One region of the Bradyrhizobium sp. USDA 4506 genome, then DNA from elsewhere that is predicted to be linked to it. Evidence: riboswitches for the same ligand, from Rfam matches in the RefSeq annotation. Region 1 holds a riboswitch; each other region holds the start of a gene.
The links. Region 1 has a riboswitch for cobalamin ahead of ACVIHF_RS32495 (TonB-dependent receptor). Riboswitches for the same ligand answer to the same signal wherever they lie in the genome.

Region 1 (5,612 bases):
TGAATTCGACGAGGTGCAGCCCGTGGGCCTTCAACAGATCACGGGTCGCGCGCTTGTCGAACAGGCTGACCACGACGAGGTCGGGCTTGAGCAGCAGCACGTCCTCGGCCTCGCCGGACAGGCGCGGAAAGTTTCGCGCCTTCTCCGCGGCCCAGGATTGCCAGTCATCGCGCGAGAAGCGGCTGAGGCCGATGATCTGGTCCGGGTCGGCCAGCGACAGCACGAGCTGGTCGCTGCAGACATTCATCGAGACGATGCGCGGTCCGGCGGCGAACGCGGCGCCGGCGGAAATAAGCCACAGCAGTATCGCGACCACCGCACCAAGATGAAGCGAAGCGAGATGGCTGCCACGCTGAAGGTGCGCCCCCTCTCCCGCTTGCGGGAGAGGGTTGGGGTCGGGGTCGTGCCGCAATGAACGCTCTTTGAGTGGAGAGAGCCCCCACCCGCTGCGCTCTTCGCGCGCAGCGACCTCCCCCGCAAGCGGGAGAGGTGAACTGAGCTCGTGGTGAGGCCGTGGCCACATCACACGTCCGCCCACGGCACGATGACGACCTCGCGCTGAAATTCGGCACGATAGGCGCTGATGCGGAACACGCTGGCGAGGACGCTCTCCGACAATGCCTCGACGGGCGCGCCCTGCGCGGCCAGCCGCCCCTCCGCGAGCACCAGCACGTGATCGGCAAAGCGCGCGGCGAGTCCCAGGTCATGCGTCACCACGATGACCAGCACGCCGGTGTCGGCAACGTTGCGCAGCTTCTGCATCACGTCGATCTGGTGGCGCGGATCGAGCGAGGCCGTCGGCTCGTCGGCGAGGATCACGGGCGCCTCCACCGCGAGCACCCGGGCCAGTGCGACGCGGCTGCGCTCGCCGCCGGAGAGTTCGGTGACGCGGCGATCGCTGAACTCAGCGACGTCGACCGCCTGCATCGCGCGCAGCACCGCCTCCACATCCGTCTGCGACAGCCGCGCCGGATCGGTCGCACCGTGCGGATAGCGGCCGAGCGCGACGATATCGCGTGCCGGCAGCGGCCAGTGCACCATGTGGCCCTGCGGCAGATAGGCGAAACGTTTCGCGCGCTCGCGCAGCGGCAGCGACGCCAGCGCATCGCCGCCGATCCGGATCTCGCCGCCCGACGGGATCAGCCCGGCCAGCGCGCGCAGCAGCGTGGTCTTGCCGGCGCCGTTCGGCCCGACCAGCGCGACCAGATGGCCCGATGGCAACGACAGGGAGACATCGTGCAGCACCTTGCGGCTGCCGAGCGAGGCATTGAGCGCGGCAGCCGAGAGCAGCGTCATGCCACGCCTCCGCCGAGCGCGCGGCGTTCGCGCATGATCAGATAGAGGAAGAACGGCACGCCGATGATCGAGGTCAGCACGCCGACCTTGATGTCTGAGGTCGAGGGAATGATGCGCACCGCGATGTCGGCGGCGAGCAGCAGCGCCGAGCCGGTGAGCGCGCTCGGCACCAAGAGCCGCGCCGGATCGTGACCGATCACGGGACGCATCAGATGCGGCGCGACGAGGCCGATGAAACCGATCGTGCCGGTGACTGCGACCGCGCCGCCGACGCCGAGCGCCACGCCCGTGATCACGAAGAGCCGCAACCGCCCGACGTCGACGCCGAGGCTCTGCGCCGCCTCCTCGCCAAGCGTCAGCGCGCGGAAGGCGCTCGCCTGGCTGAGCAGGATGGCGGCGCCTGCGATAATGAAGGGCAGCGCCAGCGCGACGTGCTGGAAGCTGCGGTCTTCCAGCGAGCCGAGCAGCCAGAACGCGATCTCCAGCACCACGAACGGATTGCTCGAGAGATTCATCACCAGCGCGGTCGCGGCTCCCGCAAAGCTCGAGATCGCGAGCCCGGCGAGGATCAGGATCAACAGCCCGGCATTGCGGCCGGCGATCGCAAGCAGCGCGAACACCGAGCCGAACGCGGCGATGATCGCCACCACCGGCAGCGCGTAGGAGCGCACATCGGCGAGGCCCAGCGCGATCACCAGCACCGCGCCGAAGGCGGCCGATTGCGGCGCGCCGAACAGCGACGGCGAGGCCAGCGGGTTGCGCAGCAACCCTTGCAGCGCCGCGCCTGACAGCCCAAGAATACCGCCGATCGCGAATGCCAGGATGGTGCGCGGCAGGCGGATCTCGCGCACGATCACCTGCGCCACATCGCTGCCGCCGCCGAACAGCGCCTCGATCACCGCGAGCGGCGACAGCCGCACCGGCCCGATGCCGAGCGAGATCACCAGCAGCAGCAGCACAAGCGCGAGCAGCGCCGCGGTGGCGCCCCACCGGCGCCGCGCCGCGACCTCGGCCGCCAAGGCAAAATCCTGCACGCTCATCGGATCCATGCTCTTACAGCGATCGTCGTGGCAGACAAGCGACACTCGACAAAAACCGTGGCCGCACGGCCATTGCCCGACTTCCGCCGGATTGACTTTGCTACCCGGCCGAACCCTAGATGAACATGACGGTTCTTTCATGAGATGAAAAGGGAATGCGGTACGGGGAAACTTCCCCAACGCCGCGGCTGCCCCCGCAACTGTATGCGGTGAATCCTTCGTCACAGGCCACTGGGAATCTCGGTCCTGGGAAGGCGACGAAGGGTAACGACCCGCGAGCCAGGAGACCTGCCGTCAGCCGTGGTCACACGCGATGCTGCCGGTCGGGGAGTACAGGCATGAGCTTCACCTGATGCTGTGAGCACGATGGTGAGACTGGTTCGCGGTGACGTGCCACTGACGTTGCCGAGGCCTTTCTTATGTTCTCCTTCCCTTTCCATCGGCGGCGCCGCGCGCTTCTGCTCGCGTCGACGATGATCGCGCCGGCGACGATGCTCGCGCCGGCATTCCTTGTCTCCGCAGCGCGGGCGCAGCAGGCACCCGCTCCCGATCAGCTGCCGGCGATCGAAGTCACCAAGCCGGGCGACCAGAACGTCACGCGCGCCAGGCCGGCCGCTGACGAAGCGCCGGCGCCGCGACGCCCGGCGCCGGGCACCTCGCAAGGCAACAATACAGGCAGCGGAGCCGGATCGGGCACGACAGGGACCGGTGTGGCCACCGGAACGGGCGGCACCGGCGGCCGCCAGTTCGCCGGCATTGTCGGCACCTCCTCGGCCGTGATCACCGCCGACGACATCGCGCATTCGCCGGTGCAGTCGTTGCCCGAGATCCTCGCGCAGGTGCCGGGCGTGCAGCTGCAAACGCCCTATGGCGGACCGAACGGCGCCAAGACGTCGGTCGACCTGCGCGGCTTCGGCGCGTTCGCGACCGACAATACCCTCTTCCTGCTCAACGGCCGCCGCCTCAACGACGTCGACAAGGCCGGCTTCGACCTCACCACGATTCCGCTCGATTCGATCGAGCGCATCGAGATCACGCGCGGCAACAGCGGCGCGGTGCTCTACGGCGACAACGCGGTGGGCGGCGTCGTCAACATCATCACCAAGACCGGCGTCGGCGGCCCGCCGACGACGATGCGGGCCGAGGCCGGAGTTGGCTCGTTCAACACCCGCATGGCCGCGGTCTCCGCGGCACTCAATTCCGGCCCGTGGTCCACCTCGTTCTACGGCAACGGCATCAAGTCGGACGGCTACCGCGTCAACAATGCGCTCGACCAGCGCAACGCCGTCGGCAACATCAACTACACGACGCCGGATCTCACCGCCTTCCTGACCGTCACCGGCAGCGACCAGAAGCTCGGCCTACCCGGCGGACGGCTGGTCGATCCGTCGATCGGCGTGAACGAGCTGCTCACCGATCGCCGCGGCGCCGCGACGCCCTTCGACTATGCCAACCAGCAGACCGCCAGCGTCACCGCCGGCTTCACCAAGACGCTGATGAACGGCGTCGACCTCATCGTCGACGGCGGCTGGCGGCAGCGCGAGACGCAGAGCGGCTTCTTCGGCACGGTGCCGACCATCAGCTTCGCCTCGACCTACAATGACGCCGCGCTGCAGACCTGGTCGCTGACGCCGCGGCTCAGCGTCAAGAACGTGATGCTGGGCGTGCCGTCGACGATCCTGACCGGCATCGACTATTACGATTCGACCTTCCGCGAGGCGCGCGGCGCCTATCAGGGCGTCGACCCGTTCCACATCTACAGTATCGAGCAGCAGTCCGTGGCCGGCTATTGGCAACATACGCTGGGCCTGTTGCCGACGACCGACTTCTCCTACGGCGCGCGGGTTCAGAACACCAGCATCTCGGCGCGCGATCGCTACGACCCGAATGCGCCATTCGCATTCGACACCCAGGCGGCACCGCTCGACAGCAACGAGACGCAATACGCGCTGCATGTCGGCATCGAGCATCGCCTGACCGACACTTTCTCGGTGTTCGGCCGCGCGGCACGCGCATTCCGCACGCCTGATGTCGACGAACGCGTCGCGTCGGGTCCGTCATTCGACCCACTGACCTTCGCCCCGATCCCGCAGAATTTCCAGCTCAAGACCCAGACCTCGCAGGATGTCGAGGGCGGCTTTCGCGTCAGGACCAACCGCTTCCAGGTCCAGTCCAGCGTCTATCTGATGGATCTCGAGAACGAGATCCATTTCAACCCGGTGCTGTTCTTCAACACCAACCTCGACCCCACCCGCCGCTACGGCTCGGAGACCAGCGCGGCGCTCAAGGTCAGCGACAGCGTCACCCTGCGCGGCGGCATGGCGATCACCCGCGCGGTGTTCCGCGAAGGCATCTGGGCCGGCAACGACGTGCCGCTGGTGTCGCGCTACACCGGCAATCTCGGCGTCACCTGGAATATCTGGCAGAACTATCTGGTGTTCGACGCCACGGTGCGGGCCTGGAGCTCGCGCATCATGGACAACGACCAGGCCAACACCCAGAGCCGGATTCCCGGCAACGCCACCGCCGATATCAAGCTGAGCGGGCAAGTTGACCGCTTCTTCTGGTCGCTGAGCGTGAACAACCTGTTCAACGCGCTCTATTACGACTACGCCATCGCGAGCACGTTCACCGAGGGCCGCTTCTCGGCCTACCCGCTGCCCGGCCGCACCTACATGGTAAAGGCCGGCGCGACGTTCTAGAGCATGATCCGGTGGGGCGGGTGTGCCCCGCCGCACCGTCTCCGAATATTACAAACGCACGGAAACTGGGGTAGAGTTCCGGCAGCTGATTTGACCCGCGCAGGGGAAACGCATGGCCAAGGCCGGGAAGCAGACCAAGGGCGGCACGAAGACCAAAGACAAGGCCGACGACAAGTCGAAGAAACCTCCGCCACCCGCAGCGCTACAGGACGACGAGTACTACGAGGACGGCGACATCGCCACGCCGAAGCTCGACCGCTACGGCAATGATGACGAGCCGTTGTGAGGCGCGGCGAAGATCGATCGACCGATCCCGCGCAGTCGCGCGCGGCGGCCTCGTAGGTTGCGAACTACCGAGCCCGGCTCATCCTCGCCAAGCAGACATTAGGTCGCAGCGAGGTCATGGGCCGGACCACCCTTCCGGATTGGTTGCCCACCCCCTGAATGCTAGGCTCGCATGGACGCTGGGTCCTTGCTGGGGGGCGGTGCCATGAGATTTGCGAAGGCAGTGCTCACGGTCTTCTGCATGATCGCGTCGATGTGCGACCCGTCCGATGCGCAACAAGCTCCCAGG
Region 2 (5,612 bases), 5.0 Mb from region 1:
GTGCAAGGAACGCCTTGCGGAAATCGTCCGAGGCGAACAGGCCGTGCAGATAGCTGCCGTGAACGCGCCCATCTGCGGAGACAGCGCCCTCAGCCGTACCGTCGAGTGATGCAAAGGGCCGCGCGCGATCCGGGCCGTCGGTGCGCCCGATATGGATTTCATAGGCGTTGATCGGCTGGCTGGTCGCGGCATGCACCGCGCTGGCGCGCGTCAGCGTCTTCTGTTCGGTCATGGTGGTTGCGACATCGAGCAGCCCGAGGCCGCGTGTTTCGCCGGCGGGCCCCTCGATCCCTTCAGGGTCGGCGACGGTCTGACCAAGCATCTGATATCCGCCGCACAGGCCGAGGACATGGCCGCCGCGGCGATGATGTGCCAAGAGATCGATGTCCCAGCCCTGCGCGCGCAGGAAGGCGAGATCGCCGCGGGTCGATTTCGAGCCGGGCAGGATGACGAGCTTCGCATCACCTGGGATGGCTTCGCCCGGACGTACCATCACGAGATCGACGCCGGGCTCCAGCTTCAGCGGATCGAGGTCGTCGAAATTGGCGATCCGCGACAGCGCAAGGAACGCGATCTTGCACTGGCCCGGCTTGCGCGCCTCGCCGAGCCCGAGCGCATCTTCGGCCGGAAGTTCGCCGGCGCGGACGAACCAGGGCAGCACGCCAAATCCGCGCCAGGCGGTGCGCTCTTCGATCAAGCGATAGCCGTCATCGAACAATGTCGGATCGCCGCGGAATTTGTTGATGATAAAGCCCTGGATCATCGCGGCATCATCAGGGTCGATCACCGTCTTGATGCCGACGAGCTGCGCGATCACGCCGCCGCGGTCGATGTCGCCGACCAGCACCACGGGCACGTCTGCTTTGCGCGCAAAACCCATATTGGCGATATCGGCTTTGCGTAAGTTGACCTCGGCGGGGCTGCCGGCGCCCTCGACCAGCACCAGATCGGCGCGCTGCTTCAGGCGCGCAAAACTCTCCAGCACCGCGCCCATCAGCGATGGTTTCATGCCGGCATATTCGCGCGCGCGTGCGGTGGCGATCCGTTTGCCGTGCACGATGATCTGGGCGCCGACATCGGTCTCGGGCTTGAGCAGCACCGGGTTCATGTCGGTGTGCGGCTCGACGCCGGCGGCGAGCGCCTGCAATGCCTGCGCGCGTCCGATCTCGCCGCCATCGACGGTCACGGCGGCGTTGTTCGACATGTTCTGCGGCTTGAACGGCAGCACGCGCAGGCCGCGCCGTCGGGCGGCGCGGGCGAGGCCGGCGACGATGAGCGATTTGCCCACGTCCGAGCCGGCTCCCTGGATCATCAATGCGCGCGCCATCGTGATGCCCGTCAGAACTCGACGCCCGGCTGGGCCTTGATGCCGGAGCGGAACGGATGCTTTACCAGCGTCATCTCGGTGACCAGATCGGCAATCTCGATCAGCTCCTCCTTGGCGTTGCGCCCGGTGAGCACGACATGGGTCATCGGCGGCTTCGACGTGGTCAGGAAGTCGACGACATCGGCGATCGCAAGGTAATCGTAGCGTAGCGCGATGTTGATCTCGTCGAGCACGACCATGCGCAGGCTCGGGTCCGCGATCAGCTGCCTGGCCTTTTCCCAGCCGGCTTGCGCTGCCGCGATGTCGCGGGCGCGATCCTGCGTCTCCCAGGTAAAGCCTTCGCCCATGGCGTGAAATTGACAGAGATCGCCGAAATGCCCGGTGAGCAGGCGGCGCTCGCCGGTATCCCAGGCGCCCTTGATGAACTGCACCACGGCGCAGGGAAAGCCGTGAGCCACACAGCGCACGATCATGCCGAACGCGGAGGACGATTTTCCTTTGCCGGCGCCGGTATGAACGATGATCAGGCCCTTTTCACCGCTCTTGGTCGCCATGATGCGGTCGCGGGCGGCCTTCTTTTTCGCCATCTTGTCCGCGTGGCGCGCATCCGGCGAAAGATCGGTGCCGACGGCGCCGTCTTCAGCGTCCTTTCCATCAGAAGTCATCACATTCCTTCGGCTTGACAAGTGCGAGGCTTGGACGAATGGTGGTCCTGCGTTGGTTCCTGTCCTACGACAGGCGAAGAGGGAATGCGATAGGGCTCCGCTAAATCGGGCCCGAAGCGCAGCCGCCCCCGCGACCGTGACCGGAGAGATGCCCAAGCCACTGATTCCATACGGAGTCGGGAAGGTGGGCATCGAAGGGTAAAACCTGCTCCGCAAGCCGGGAGACCTGCCAACGCAGCATGTTGTGAAACCGGCGGACGGGGTGTTCCGCGACGGGGAACGAACCTGTCCAAAATCGGTTCGTGTGCCTCATCGCTTCCCGCTGTCAATCCAGGAAGGGCGATGAGCGTCACACTTCATGTCTGCATCACCTGCCGCGCCGGCCAGACGTCGGCGGAAGGTGAACTCGCGCCCGGTGCACGCCTGCATGCCGCGCTTGTCGAGGCCGGCGTGCCCGATGACGTCAATCTGGTTCCCGTCGCATGCCTGTCGGCCTGCAGCCAGGGCTGCTCGGTCGCGCTCAGCGCGCCGGGGCGCTGGTCCTATGTCTACGGCCGACTGTCCGCTGATAATGCCGCGGATGTGATCGCCGGTGCCTCCGCCTATGCGGCGGCGCCCGACGGCATCGTGCCGTGGCGCAGCCGTCCGGAAATCTTCCGCAAGCAATCGCTCGCCCGCATTCCACCTCTTCCCGTCGTGCCGGAGGCCGCAGAATGACCACGCTCGCCAAAATTCCGGTCACCGTCGTGACCGGCTTTCTCGGCTCCGGCAAGACGACGCTGATCCAGCATCTGATCCGCAATGCCAACGGCAAGAAGCTCGCGGTGCTGGTCAACGAATTCGGCAGCGAAGGCGTCGACGGCGACATCCTGAAGTCGTGCGCCGACGCCAATTGTCCGGCCGAGAACATCGTCGAGCTCGCCAATGGCTGCATCTGCTGCACCGTCGCCGACGATTTCATCCCGGCGATGGAGCAGTTGCTGGCGCGGAACGTGAAGCCCGATCACATCGTGATCGAGACCTCGGGGCTCGCCCTGCCGAAGCCGCTGCTGAAAGCGTTCGACTGGCCGGAGATCCGTTCGCGGATCACGGTCGACGGCGTGATCGCGCTCGCCGACGCCGAGGCCGTCGCCGCCGGCCGTTTTGCGCCTGATCCGGCCGCGGTGGATGCGCAGCGTGCAGCGGACGACAATCTCGACCACGAGACGCCGCTGTCGGAAGTGTTCGAGGACCAGATCGCCTGTGCCGATATCGTGCTGCTGACCAAGGCGGATCTCGCCGGGGCGGAGGGGATCAAGGCAGCGAAAGCGGTGATCGCGGCCGAGATGCCGCGCGAGGTGCCGATGTTGCCCGTCGTCGACGGCACGATCGACGCGCGCGTGATCCTCGGGCTCGGGGCGGCGGCGGAAAGCGATCTCGCGGCGCGGCCGTCGCATCACGATGGCGAGGAGGAACACGAGCACGACGATTTCAATTCCGTCGTGATCGATCTTCCGGAAGTTTCGGATGTCGACGCGCTGGTCGCCTCGATCAAGGGGCTGGCGCGCGAGCAGAACGTGCTGCGCGCCAAGGGCTACATCGCGGTCGAAGGCAAGCCGATGCGGCTGTTGGTGCAATCGGTCGGCGAGCGGGTGCGGCATCAGTTCGACATGCCCTGGGGTGCCCGGGCGCGGCAGTCGAAGCTCGTCGTGATCGGCGAACATGCCGACATCGATGAAGCCGCGATCAGGGCACGGCTTGGTGTCTGATGCACGTCGTCTTCCGCGAGAGCCGCGGCCTTGAGGAGACCGCGACGCCAAGGGACCTCGGCCAGGATCCGGCCGATCTCGTGGTGTTGTCGTTTTCCGACAGCGATCTTGCTGCCTTCGCGGCCGGCTGGCGGCGCGGCCGTGCTGCGCTGCCGTCGCTGCGGCTCGCCAATCTCGCGGAGCTGCGCCATCCGCTGTCGGTCGATACCTATATCGAGCGGACGCTCTCGCACGCCCGCGGCATTCTGGTGCGGCTGATCGGCGGCGAGCCCTATTGGTCATACGGGCTGGCCGCGGTGCATCGGCTGGCGAAGGAGCGCGGCATCGCCCTGGTCGTGCTGCCGGCCGATGGCCGCGACGATCAGCGGCTGGATGAATTCTCGACCTTGCCGGTCTCGACGCTGCGCCGTCTGAAGGTGTTGTGCGACAAGGGCGGCCCGGTTGCCGCTCAGGCCGTGATCGCGCAACTGGCGCTGGCGTCCGGACTCTATGCCGGGCCGGTGGTCGGCGAGATCGATCTTCCCGAGATCGGCGTCTACGATCCCCGGCGCGGAGCCATCGCGGCGTTGCCGGCACCGGATGGCCGGCCGCGCGTGCTGGTTACGTTTTATCGTTCTTATCTCGCGGCCGGCGACACGGCACCGGTCGATGCATTGATCGATGCATTGCGTGAGCGGGGCTTTGATGCTCATGGCGTGTTCGTCACTTCATTGAAGGCGGCGGGCGTGGCCGATTGGCTGCGCGTTCAGTTCGCGCAATGCGCTCCAGCGGCGATCGTCAATGCGACCGCGTTTTCCGCGGCCGGTGACGACGGCACGACGCCCTTCGACGCCGCATCATGCCCGGTGTTCCAGGTCGCGCTGTCGACCGCGCGGCGCGAGGATTGGGCCTTGTCGCTTCGCGGCCTGTCGCCGGGCGATCTCGCGATGCATGTGGTGCTGCCGGAGGTCGACGGCCGCCTGTTCACAGGGGTCGTGAGCTTCAAATCGCCTGGTGAGCGCGATCCCGAGCTGCAATTCGCGCATCTTGCGCATCGACCGGATGCCGAGCGCGTCGCTGCAATTGCCGCACGCGTGGCCGCTTGGCATCGGCTTGCCGGCAAGCCGGCACAGGAGAAGCGGCTCGCGCTGGTGCTCTCGAACTATCCCGGCCGCCCGCATCAGATCGCGCATGCCGTCGGCCTCGATGCGCTGGCTTCAGTCGAGGCGTTGCTGACCGATCTCGCGGCTGCGGGATTTGACCTTGAGCCGGTGCGGTCGCTAGGCGACATTCTTTTGCGGAGGACTTTGACGTGGAACGTCGCCGACTATCGCGCGGCGCTTTCCGGCCTTCCCGAACTGCTGCAGGACGATCTCAGCCGCGCATGGGGCGCGCCGGAGGATGATCGGGATTGCCGTGACGGCGCATTTCATTTCGCTGCGATCTGTTGCGGCAAATCGGTCATTGCCGTTCAGCCGGAGCGCGGTGAGGTAGGGCAGCGCGACGCCGACTATCACGATCTCTCACGCACGCCGCGCCATGCCTATGTCGCGTTCTATCTGTGGCTCAGGCAGCAGGCCATCGATGCCGTCGTCCACATCGGCGCGCATGGAACGCTGGAATGGCTGCCCGGCAAGTCGGTTGCGCTGTCGCCCGCATGCTGGCCGGAGGCGCTGATCGGCGATCTGCCTGTTGTCTATCCCTTCATCGTCAACGATCCCGGCGAGGCGGCGCAGGCCAAGCGCCGGATCGGTGCCGTGACGATCGGCCATCTGCCGCCGCCGCTCGCGAAGGCCGCGGTGCCGGAAGGCTTGCGCAATCTCGAGCGCTTGCTCGATGAGTATTCGACCGCCGACGGTCTCGATCCGGCGCGGCGGCAGCGCCTGATCGCCG
Region 3 (5,612 bases), 6.1 Mb from region 1:
ATAAACCCACCTCGTGTGCGCCGGTTAAAGAGTAGGAGAGCGGCGGTTATGCGCTGCGAGGCCGGAAAATTCTTCAAAAGAACGCGACTGATCGATGAAATCATGCGCCGGTATGATGAGAAAGTGCTTTGCATACTGCCGTTCAATTTCCTTGGTACGATGGATGCGCCAATGGAATTTCTGACGCTGGTCTGTAAAGCGCCCTTTGATCTAGCTTTGTCGCTCTTTTCGACGAGCGAGACGGCAACGCTGGCTCGCCACGAATATTATGATCTTTGTGGCATTACCGTTCAGGGGGTGGTGCGCACGGATGACTATGTTCGATTAGAGTGCTCCAACGGTTTCCAGGCGTTCGCTTTCGATCCGGTCTTTTTGGTGAACTGCATATCGGCGTATGGCTTCCGCTTGAATGACAAAGAATACTATGATGTCTGTAACCTCCTCCATTTCAAAAAAAGAAAATCCTGAAATGAGTGGTCAGCATAATGCCAACCGTGCCCCGGAAACAGATGTTAGATCCTCGACGCCAGCCGGATCACTAGAAAGCAAGCAGCAGGGAAGGCCACCGCCATCGCTTCACCTCATGCGACAACGCCAAGGGATACAAGTGATCCAGGTGTGAGGCGACTTTCCGCAAAACGGCGGGTATCGGACTTGCGTCCGGCCGGGTCGGTTACTGACTTCACGAGGCTGACACCCCCGATGTTCCGAGATGGATAGCGAGAATGTCCTCTGGAGTCTCTCGGACCTCGATCGTCTGAGCGCCGCTGCCGACGAACTCCAGGATCGTCTTGTCGCCGTCCCGCCACATCCCGCCCACCAGCGAGAAGTTGACATAATACGGCTTGCCGCTGTCGAAGCGGGTACATCTGATCCAGAAGCGCATCGGCATTCTCCGGTTGGGCGGGCGTCGGCGATCCGCGTTTCCGCGCCTATAACGCCTTGCGCAACTCGCGTGCGGCAGCGACCATGTTGACGAGCGCGGGACGCACTTCTTCCCATCTGCGTGTCTTCAGGCCGCAATCGGGATTGATCCAGAGCTGCGAGTCCGACAAACGTTTTCGGGCCAGCGTGATGAGGTCCCTCATCTCGGTGGTTTCGGGGACGCGTGGAGAGTGGATGTCGTAGACTCCAGGACCGATATCGTTAGGATATTTGAAGCTGGTGAACGCATCGAGCAGTTCCATCTTGGACCGCGACGTCTCGATCGAGATGACGTCGGCGTCCATCGCCGCAATCGCGTCGATGATGGCGTTGAACTCCGAGTAGCACATGTGGGTGTGGATCTGCGTGGCATCGGCAACGCCCGTCGAGCAGATGCGGAAGCTTTCCACGGCCCATTCGAGATAGGTCTTCCACTCGGAATGACGCAGCGGCAGGCCTTCGCGCAAGGCGGCTTCATCGATCTGGATCATGGTCGCTCCGGCCTTTTCGAGGTCGGTAACCTCGTCGCGGATCGCGAGTGCGATCTGGCGGCAGGCTTCGCTGCGCGGCAGGTCGTCGCGAACGAACGACCAGTTCAGGATCGTCACCGGTCCGGTGAGCATCGCCTTCATCGGCTTCTTGGTCAGCGATTGCGAGTAACGCCACCACTCGACCGTCATCGGTTTCGGCCGGGAGACGTCACCGAACAGGATCGGCGGACGAACATAGCGCGAGCCGTAGGACTGCACCCAGCCATACTGGGTGAAGACGAAGCCGGAGAGCTGTTCGCCGAAATACTGCACCATGTCGTTGCGCTCGAACTCGCCATGAACCAGCACGTCGAGCCCGATCTCCTCCTGCCAACGTACGGTGCGGGCAGTCTCCTCCTTGAGGAACTGCTCGTATTGGGCGTTGGTCAGTGTGCCCTTGGCGTGGGCCGCGCGAGCATTGCGGACGTCGGCGGTTTGCGGGAACGAGCCGATAGTCGTCGTTGGGAAGGCAGGCAGGGCAAAGCGTTTGCGCTGGACTTCGGCGCGGCTGGCAAAGGCGCTGGTGCGACGGCGCATCGCGTCGTCGATCGCCGCCATCCCCTTGGCAACGGCCGCGTCGTGGATCTTGGGCGAGGTCTGGCGTGCCTTGGCGGCCTTGTCCGAGGCGGCTAGGGCGTCCGCGACGCTGGCGTCGCCGGCCAGTGCCTTCGCCAGCGAAGAGAGTTCGGCGATCTTCTGCACGGAGAAGGCAAGCCAGCTCTTCACATCCGGGTCGAGACCGGTCTCAAGCTCTAAGTCGATCGGCGTGTGCAGTAGCGAGCAGGACGGAGCGATCTGGACGCGGTTAGCGCCGAGCTTGGCGATGACCGGCTTGTAGCGCTCGACCAGCGCCGACAAATTGGAGCGCCAGACGTTGCGGCCGTCAATGACGCCGAGCGAAATCACGAGATCCTGGCGGGCACCGGATTCGATCTGGCTCAGTTGCTGCGGTGCGCGGATCAAGTCGACGTGCAGACCTGCCACCGGCAGGGCCAACGCGGTCGCGATAGTGTCGCCGATCGCACCGAAGTAAGTGGCGAGCATGATCTTGATGCCCGGTACGTCTTTGGCGAAACGCGCATAGGCGCGCTGGAGCGCATTCCCGTCGGTCTCGTTGAGATCGAGCACGAGGCAGGGTTCGTCGATCTGGACCCATTCTGCGCCGCGCCTGGCGAGCTCCTGGAGAACCTCGACATAGACCGGCAGCAGGCCGTCGAGCAGCGAGACCGGATCGACCGAGGCATCATGGCTCTTGCCGAGCTTCAGGAGGGTGACAGGGCCGACGAGCACCGGACGGGTCTGATATCCGAGCGCTTTCGCCTCGTCATACTCTTCGATCACCTTGCGGGACGAGAGCTTGAATGTCTGTCTCTTGTGAAATTCCGGGACCATGTAGTGGTAATTGGTGTCGAACCACTTGGTCATTTCCTGCGCTGTCGCGCCATGGCCATGGTGGGCGTGACTGCAGCTCGCGTCGTGCGCGTCGCCTTGCGAACCACGCGCCATCGCGAAATAGGTCTTGAGCGAGACTGCTCCGCCCTTCCAGCCATAGGCCTCGGGGATGGCACCGACCATCACGCTGGTGTCGAGCACGTGGTCGTAAAGCGAAAAATCGTTCGACGGTATAATGGTCGCGCCGAGTGATTTCTGGCGTGCCCAGTTGGCGACACGGAGCCCGGCTGCAGCTTCGAGAAGTTGCTGCTCGCTGATCTTGCCGGCCCAGAAGCCTTCGAGCGCGAGTTTGAGTTCGCGGCGCGGCCCGATGCGGGGCGTGCCGAGTGTTGCAACTGGAACTGAAAGAGAAGTCATAGCTTTAACCCCAGGTGGTGGGGGCAAAAGGCCATGGCGGACGCTGGCAGGGCAGCCGCGGATGCGGCAGCTGCTTGGCGTACCACCGGGACACCCCGCCCGTGGACGATTATGTTGTCGGGGCAGGTCTCCTGGCTCGCGGGTCGTCGCCTGCATCCGGCCTTCCCGAAGCTTTCGCTTCAGTGACACTGATGGACGCGGGCTCACCGCTTACAGTTGCGGGGGCAGCGCCGGCATTGCCTCAATCCTGAACGGATGGAAAACGCACCGGCTTCCCTCTTAGCTCCGGATCAAGCGGGACCCGGAGAACCTCGACGTCTCCGATTATCTGCAACGGCGGGCTCTCGTCAACCTATCGTCGATCACTTGCGTTGCGGCATGCCGGACGGAACGATTGTTTGAACGATCGAAGAATCGAGAGCTTCATAGTCGTGTAATCCAATTGCCGCATAGAGTTCCGCGCGCGTCTGCATCCGCTCTACGATCTTGGGCGTGCCACCATCACGTAAAATTGCAGCATACAATTCTGCCTGCGCCTTGTTCGCCACTCGCAATGAGGACACAGGCCAGATCACCATGGCATATCCTATCGCCTCGAACTCGGCGGCGGTGAAGAATGGGGTCTTTCCAAACTCCGTCATGTTCGCGAGAAGCGGCGCGCCGGGCATGCGCGCCGCAAAAGCACGGAACATCTCGGCCGTGTTGAGTGCCTCCGGAAAGATCGCATCGGCCCCGGCCTCCCTATAGGGCTTTTGCCCGGGCTACGGCGCCAGCGAGGCCCTCGCTGGCGGCGGCGTCGGTCCTGGCGATGACCATGAGATCGCGACGCGCTTTTGATGCCGGCGCGACCTTGGCCGCCATGTCATGCGCATCGGCGACTTCTTGTCGTTCAGATGGCCGCATTTCTTGGGCAGGATCTGGTCTTCCAGATGAAGCGCGCCGGCACCGGCATCCTCAAAGACGCGGGTGGCGCGCATCACATTCAGCGCCGCCTCACCGTAGCCGGTGTAGGCATCGACGAGCAGCGGCAGGTCCTGCGGCACGGACGATCTGCGTTTCCTTCCATCCCACGGAGACACTGACCTCCGTCAGCGGTCAGAAAGCGCTTCAAGCGCTTCGGCTCATTAAATCGAATGTTTCGTCGTCAATTCCGATGCCGTGTAAATCAGAGGGGCAATGGCGTGACGATCGAATGTCCGGGCGCAGCCGAGAGCGCCATTTTGCGGGTGTGCGGTATCGTCGACCACAAGCTGCAGTGGTTACAGGATGAGCTTCTCACCGCGATGTCCGGCGATTTCACGGTCGTGAACGAGTTCCTTGGGTGAGACCTGAAGGCGAGAGGGCTGTGGGACGAGGTGATAGTCTCTAATCGCCGCTATGCCCAGATCGGGCTCGCGCCTGTCTTCGCCGACGTTGAGAACGCGTTACCGTGGATGTCGGAGGCGATGGATCTGAAGAAGGAGAAGAACTCCTTCGAGACCGGCGACATCGAATACCAGAACGGTGGCGCGCTCAGCTGGGATTGAGCATCGGGTCACGATGACGACCAGTGCCTTTTCTAGTTGAAATCGCGCTTACGCGCTCAAACGGGCGGGGCGGGATTATAGTTTCGGACCCGCGCATCACTATGAAGATAAGTGGGAACTGGCGCACCCGATACGATTCGAACGTGTGACCTTTACCTTCGGAGGACAAAGCGCCCTGTGCGGCTTTCTTGAGACTGTGTCGTCGAAGTCACCAAAGGGTCTGAGCTTCGGCCTATGTTCACACGGAGCGAGGACTTCCATGTACGATGTCTACCTGAACGAACGGAACGACCTTCTCGTCGTTCCTCGCGGCAATTCCATTCCGATCGATCTCAATAGGAACTGGCGGAAGAAACGTATCGTACGCTCGGTAAGCGAGCAAATCCGCGAAGATGTCCGGGTCTATGGCTACCATCGGCGAAAGCTGCCGCTAAGTCGCTCGATGAAAACCTTTGCTGAAAAGCAGGCTTGATCTACAAACAACGAGTGATGGCAAATTGCAAACGGTCGTAAATTCGCGGCGTTTCATTTCCGGACCGATTGACGCACCGAGGGCTCCGAATCTCCTTCAGAGCGGGCGGCATGGCAAGCGATTGCCTGCCACACGCGGGACGTGACTTTAATCCGAGCGGTTTCTGCGCCTCAGTGGTCCACACGGTATGTCCGTGTCTGAAACCACGTCGCGACGGGTACCAGTTTAGGAACAGCGGGTGTGGAGTCGGGGTCCAGCAGCCGCGTCAAAATCCAGCCGAAGTAATTCTGCAAATCGGATCCGATTTCATCAAGTCATCTGCGGTCCAAAACGTTAGCGATCGCACCTGCC
Region 4 (5,612 bases), 360 kb from region 1:
TTGCCGGTCGCAAGCTGGAACGTTTTCTGCGTGGTCGACAGTGAGATCAGATTGCTGACCGGATCGACGCCGACCGCGTACTGGCCATAGAACGCGAGGTTCTTGATCGGCTCGTAAACGAGCCCCGCGCGCCAGCTGGTGCCCGATAGCGCCGTCTCGAAACTGTTCGCCGGCGTCTTGTAGTCGGTGCGATCCACCTCGGGACGGTCATACCTGACACCGGTCACCAGCGACAACTGATCGGTCAGCAAGAGACGATCCTCGGCGAACAGCGCGTATTGATTGACGATCGCATTGAAGCCCGGCGTGGTCGCCGTCGTCGTCGCGAAGAACGATCCCGGATCGAACACGTAAGGATTGACCGACGACGCGCCGCCATAGGGCGAGTTGTTGGTGTGGGTGAAGTCGATCCGGTTGACGTCGAAGCCAGCGACGACCTGGTTCGCAAGGCCGAACACGTGACCGCTGAAGGTCGCATCCATCCGGTTGCCGAGCTGCTTCTGGTCGTGGAAGATCTCGATGTAGCTCGCGCGATCGATCAGCCGGGTCTTCGGATTCCAGGTATAGTTTTCGATGTCGCGCCAGTGCCGCTCGCTGGTCAGGTAATACAGCGTGTTGTTGACCTTGATGCCGTCGGCGACGTCCCACTCGGTCTTGAACTGGGTCCAGCTGTCCTGATAGCGGATCGCGCTGTCCAATGCGTTGTAGTTCTTGAAGCGCAGCGCATCCTGGATCGAACCGTTGATCAGCGGCGTGCCGAAATAGCGCGACGGGCTGCGGTCGCCGTAGTCCTCCGACAGCGTGAAGGCCAGATTGTCCGACGCCTGCACCCGCACGGCAGCGGAGACCACCGCGTTCGAGGTCTTGTCGCGATCGACCCAGCCGTCCGACATGTTGCCGGTGGCGTTGATGCGGTACGACACATTGGGATTGATCGGACCGGTGCTGTCCACCGAGAGCCGCCGGGTCATGTTGCTGTCGAGCGAAACTTCGGCCTCGTTGTAGGGCGTATTGAGCGGTTTCTTCGGGATCACGTTGATGACGCCGCCGATCGCGCCTTCGCCGTACAGCACCGAGGCCGGGCCGCGCAGCACTTCGATGCGCTGCGTCGACCAGGTGTCGTAGGGGAACGTCAGCGTGCCGGAGCCGATATAGAAGCGCGTGCCGTCATACAGCGTCATCACCGAGTTGCTGCCGGCAAAGCCGCGGGTGCTGAACGACAGGCCGCCATTGCCGGGTGCCGGCGTTGCGATGAAGCCAGCCGCGTCCTGGGTGACGGCATCGAGCACATTATGCTGGCCGCGTTCAGCGATGGTCTGCGCCGTGATGATCTCGACGCTGGCCGGCGTCTGCAGCGGCGTCAGATTGAGACGACTGCCGGTGCCGCCCTGCGTGGTGGCATTGAGCGTCGGCGATGCCGATCCCGGTACGCCCGACGCTGCGACGCGCGGCGCGTTGCCGGTTGTTGCGATCGTCGCGGGCCTCGGCCGCGCCGCGGCGGCCACGGCACGGCTTCGCGCCGCGGGCTTCGGCCTTGCCACAGCGGAAGGCGCGACCTCAATCGGATCGAGCCTGGTTGGTGGAGGCGTTTGTGCCGAGCCTTCGGCCGGCAACAGCAGCGATGACAGGGAGCAGAGAAGACCGAGGCGCCATTTGCGCGCAACGGGAGAGGACGGAGACATGAAAAGGACTCGCGGTAACGTGGCACGTCACCGCGAACGCGGACTGGCGCATTGCCCAAAAGGCAGTGCTCCGATCCCACCAGGACGCCCCCGCCCGATGTGCTCGCGTGTGACCACGACTGACGGCAGGTCTCCTGGCTCACGGGTCATCGCCTGTCGACGCCTTCCCGGGCCGATGGCCCAGTGGCAATTTGACGAAAGGCTCGCCGTTTACAGTTGCGGGGACAGCTGCGGCATTGGGGTTACCCTCGCACCGCATTCCCTTTTGATCCCCGAAGGGAACCGTCGGCAAAAACGATAGGTGCTGGCTGCAGGGCTGTCAATTCGATGCGATTGTCGCACACATGCTTTGCGAGATGCTGCTGCGGCGATGACACAGCGACGTCGAGGGCTGACGCCGAAAGGCAACCCGTCATCCTGAGGAGCGCGGCACGCGCGTCTCGAAGGATGCACGGCCCGGCTGGTGGCCGATTCATCCTTCGAGACGCTGCTTCGCGGCTCCTCAAGATGACGGGAAACGTAGGTTCGCGTCACTGAGCCTCGACACATCCCTGCATCACCTCATCAATCTCCGCGCGCGACAGCGCACCCATCTCGGCGATGAACACGATGCGCGTGCGCGGCACGCCGGGCGACGGCACGCCGCCCGCAGCCAAGGTCGCGCGGCCGCCGGCGAGTTGAAGCACGGTCAGCCGCCCGGGCTGCTCCACCGTCTCGAACAATCCCTTCGCCCGCGCCAGCTTCGGCGCCAGTCTGCCGATCGCCTGCTGCAAGCGCGGCAGCACGACGGGCCGCTCCGAGGTCCAGCTCAGCGTCTCGAAGCGATCGGACGCCGGCCGTCGCGGCGCGGTCTCGCGCGGAGCCGGCACATGATCGAGGTCCGTCGGGAACAGCAGCGCGGCCGGCACCTCGCCATGCAAGGCATCGACCACCACGGCCGCCGGGCGCACCGCACGCACGGCGTCGCGGATCGCGGCGCACGCGGCGGCGTCGGCCAGATCGACCTTGCTCAGCGCCACCACGTCCGCCGCCCGGAGCTGCGAGCGCAGCAGCGCATCGTTCAGCATCGCCGCAGGTTGCGTCGCGTCGACCACGCACAGCACCGTCTCCAGCGGCGCCTCCTTCCAGATCACGGGATCCATCAGGTTGCGCACGATGTCGGCGGGATCGGCGATTCCGCTGGTCTCGATCACGATGAATTCGGGACGCGGATCACGCCGCAGCAACGTGGCGAGTGTGCGCAGCAGGTCGCCCTCCAGCGTACAGCAGATGCAGCCATTGCTCAGGCTGACCACGCCGTCGCCGGCGCCGGCGATCAGCTCGGCGTCGATATTGATCGCACCGAAATCGTTGACCACCGCGGCGATGCGCCGTCCTTGCGCATGCGCCAGCAGATGGTTGACGACCGTGGTCTTGCCCGCCCCGAGGAAGCCCGCGACCAGCAGGATCGGGACCGGCACCTCAGCCCCCCGTGATAGGCCGGCGCACCGGCCGGCCGGGACGCGCCGCGACATCGAGGACACCATCGCTGATCAGCGGCTGGCCGCTGACCACGAGATGCCGCACGCCCTCCGCCGGACGATTCATCGCCGAGAAGGTCGCGCGATCGCTCAGCGTCTCGTAGTCGAACACCACGACATCGGCGTCGGCGCCGACCTGCAGCCTGCCCTTGGCCCGCATCGCCGGCGTGCTCGCCGACAGGATCTCGGCCGGGATCAGCGCGCATTTGCGGATGCCCTCCAGCAGCGACACTTTCTTGCGCTCGCGCACCCATTCACGGATGAAGCGGGTGAAGCAGCCGGCCGAGCGCGGATGCGAGGTGGCATCGTCCGGCAGCGGCCAGGCGTCGCCGCTGTAGGGACGGCCGTCCGACAGCGTCCACGGCATCGCGTCGGAGGCGATTGCGCCGCCCGGATACAGCACCGCCATGTCGAGCAGATCGCGATGATGCGCGTTGTTCTCGATGTCGAGCACATGCCACAGTACCAAGGTCGAGGGCTCTTCGGCCTGTGCCGCCAGCAGCTCCTCGCGACTGCCGAAACGGTGACCGTCGGTCACGCGCTGCACCGAATCATAACCGAGGCCGTTGCGCTCCTCGAATTTCGGATCGCTGAAGAAGGTCGCCGCCAGCACGGTCGAGCCGGTGCCGTAGGGATAGGCCTCCACCGTGATCGGCAGGCCCTGCGCCTGCGCTTTCGCGATCAGCCCAACACAGCGTTCGATATCGGTCTTGCTCGACGAGTTGAAGTGGCAGATGTGCATATGCGCGCCGGTGGCGCCCGCGTAGCCGATCAGGCGGATATAGGCCTCGGCCGCGCTCTCGGGATCGATCCGCGACATGTAGGCGACGTGGGTAAAGGTCGGCACCGCATGATCCGCCGCGAGCTGGCACACCGCGGTCAATTCCTGCACGCCGGCACCCGGCGCATAGGCGTTGAGAATGCCGATGCCGATACCGCCCTCGTTCAGGCCGATCGCGAGGCGCTCCAGGATGCCGCCGACCTCGCCTTCGGTCGCCACGTTTTCGATCCAGCGGCGATCGCGCATCGCGGCACCAAACGATTCCAGCGAGCTTTCCGAATTCGAACCGGTCATCGCGCCGATGCGCGCGAAGGCCCAGTTGGCGGCGGCGCCGTAGTTCAGCACCCTGCCCTTCTCGGCCTGGCGCTTGTACCAGGACGCGACCGGCAACACGCCGGCCTCGAGGTCGAGCGAGGTCGTCACCCCGTCGAACGCCTGCATGCGGTCGGCCGGTATGGTCTGGCCATGCGCGTGCAGGTCGATGAAGCCCGGCGCCACCACGAGCCCGGTCGCGTCGATCTGCCGTTCGGAACCGCCGAGGCCGGTGCCGACCGCGGCGATCTTGCCGTCGACGACGGCGACATCGCCGATCGCGTCCATCCCGCTGGCCGGATCCACCACCCGGCCGCCGCTGATCACCAAGCCACCCATCTCGCCACTCCCCGCATTCCGAAACCGACCGGTCTCCTGTCGAGCACAGAGAAGCGCATCGCACCGATCGCAGCAAGCCGGCCAGGGTTGTGGCGACATGCTGTGACGGAATATCCGCCGCGCTGCGACGGCGATTGCAGAGTGAGGCCCTTCCTACGTTCCGGTTGCGCGCCGCGACGGCAGCCCGCGCCAGAGATCGGGGCCGGGCTTCACGCGGCTCGCCACGAGTTTCGGCGGCGTGCGGTCCCTGGCGATCGCCGCTTCGACCGCACGCTTGAGCCTGACATTGTCGATCTGCGCCAGGAACCGCCGGATGACGGCATCCTGATCTGCGCCCTGACCGGAGATCGCCGCGCACAGCTCCGCGGTCGTCCTGCGGAAGAAGTGGAAGGCGTCATCGGCCGCGCCGCCCAGCCGGTCGACCTCGCCGGCCACACCGAGCGCGTGCATCCGATCATCGTCGTCGAGCGTCACTGCGAAGCGCAGCATGGCAAGCTGCCAGGCACGGAGCAGCTTGCTCTCCGGTTCGGTCGCATTCTCGCGCATCAGTCGAACACCCCGCGCGCCTGACTTCCTTCGGCTGTCGAGCGAGGTCGGACGCGGCGCGACTATCCTTGCGCGGGAATAGGTTTTCGAGGGGAGCGCGCGCCTGATCGCATAGGAATCGCATAGGCGGAGCGCGCCGAGGCCGAGTTCGTTCAGATTCCCTCGAATTGCAGCCGGGCCAGCCGGGCGTAGAGGCCGCCCGCGGCGACTAGTTCGGCGTGGGTGCCCTGCTCGACGATCCTGCCCTGGTCCATCACCAGGATGCGGTCGCAGGACAGAACGGTCGCCAGCCGATGCGCGATCACCAGCGTGGTGCGGTGGCGCATCAGTTCCTCCAGCGCGGTCTGCACCAGCGTCTCGCTCTCGGCGTCGAGCGCCGAGGTCGCCTCGTCGAGCAGCAGCAGCGGCGCATCGCGCAGGATCGCGCGCGCG

Region 2: linked by a shared signal. The riboswitch ahead of ACVIHF_RS08765 (DUF1636 family protein) and the one ahead of ACVIHF_RS32495 (TonB-dependent receptor) in region 1 are both predicted to bind cobalamin.
Region 3: linked by a shared signal. The riboswitch ahead of metE (5-methyltetrahydropteroyltriglutamate--homocysteine S-methyltransferase) and the one ahead of ACVIHF_RS32495 (TonB-dependent receptor) in region 1 are both predicted to bind cobalamin.
Region 4: linked by a shared signal. The riboswitch ahead of ACVIHF_RS30795 (TonB-dependent receptor) and the one ahead of ACVIHF_RS32495 (TonB-dependent receptor) in region 1 are both predicted to bind cobalamin.

Annotation. Positions count from the first base shown of each region.
Region 1 covers NZ_JBSSBM010000002.1:6,417,280-6,422,891, forward strand. The annotation lists gene ACVIHF_RS32480 (ABC transporter substrate-binding protein) at 1-316, opposite strand, end outside; gene ACVIHF_RS32485 (ABC transporter ATP-binding protein) at 523-1,296, opposite strand; gene ACVIHF_RS32490 (FecCD family ABC transporter permease) at 1,293-2,336, opposite strand; cobalamin riboswitch at 2,449-2,646, shown strand; gene ACVIHF_RS32495 (TonB-dependent receptor) at 2,756-5,038, shown strand; gene ACVIHF_RS32500 (hypothetical protein) at 5,151-5,324, shown strand; gene ACVIHF_RS32505 (ABC transporter substrate-binding protein) at 5,529-5,612, shown strand, end outside.
Region 2 covers NZ_JBSSBM010000002.1:1,402,630-1,408,241, forward strand. The annotation lists gene ACVIHF_RS08755 (cobyric acid synthase) at 1-1,327, opposite strand, end outside; gene cobO (cob(I)yrinic acid a,c-diamide adenosyltransferase) at 1,339-1,992, opposite strand; cobalamin riboswitch at 2,029-2,240, shown strand; gene ACVIHF_RS08765 (DUF1636 family protein) at 2,335-2,709, shown strand; gene cobW (cobalamin biosynthesis protein CobW) at 2,706-3,740, shown strand; gene cobN (cobaltochelatase subunit CobN) at 3,740-5,612, shown strand, end outside.
Region 3 covers NZ_JBSSBM010000002.1:329,365-334,976, forward strand. The annotation lists gene ACVIHF_RS03980 (hypothetical protein) at 1-468, shown strand, start outside; gene ACVIHF_RS03985 (hypothetical protein) at 683-886, opposite strand; gene metE (5-methyltetrahydropteroyltriglutamate--homocysteine S-methyltransferase) at 933-3,263, opposite strand; cobalamin riboswitch at 3,368-3,592, opposite strand; partial or broken gene ACVIHF_RS03995 (isocitrate lyase/phosphoenolpyruvate mutase family protein) at 3,626-4,316, opposite strand; gene ACVIHF_RS04000 (hypothetical protein) at 4,445-4,588, shown strand; partial or broken gene ACVIHF_RS04005 (ribonucleotide-diphosphate reductase subunit beta) at 4,625-4,789, shown strand; gene ACVIHF_RS04010 (hypothetical protein) at 5,049-5,261, shown strand.
Region 4 covers NZ_JBSSBM010000002.1:6,057,961-6,063,572, forward strand. The annotation lists gene ACVIHF_RS30795 (TonB-dependent receptor) at 1-1,682, opposite strand, end outside; cobalamin riboswitch at 1,790-1,984, opposite strand; gene ACVIHF_RS30800 (CobW family GTP-binding protein) at 2,213-3,142, opposite strand; gene ACVIHF_RS30805 (amidohydrolase family protein) at 3,144-4,634, opposite strand; gene ACVIHF_RS30810 (hypothetical protein) at 4,788-5,180, opposite strand; gene ACVIHF_RS30815 (ABC transporter ATP-binding protein/permease) at 5,333-5,612, opposite strand, start outside.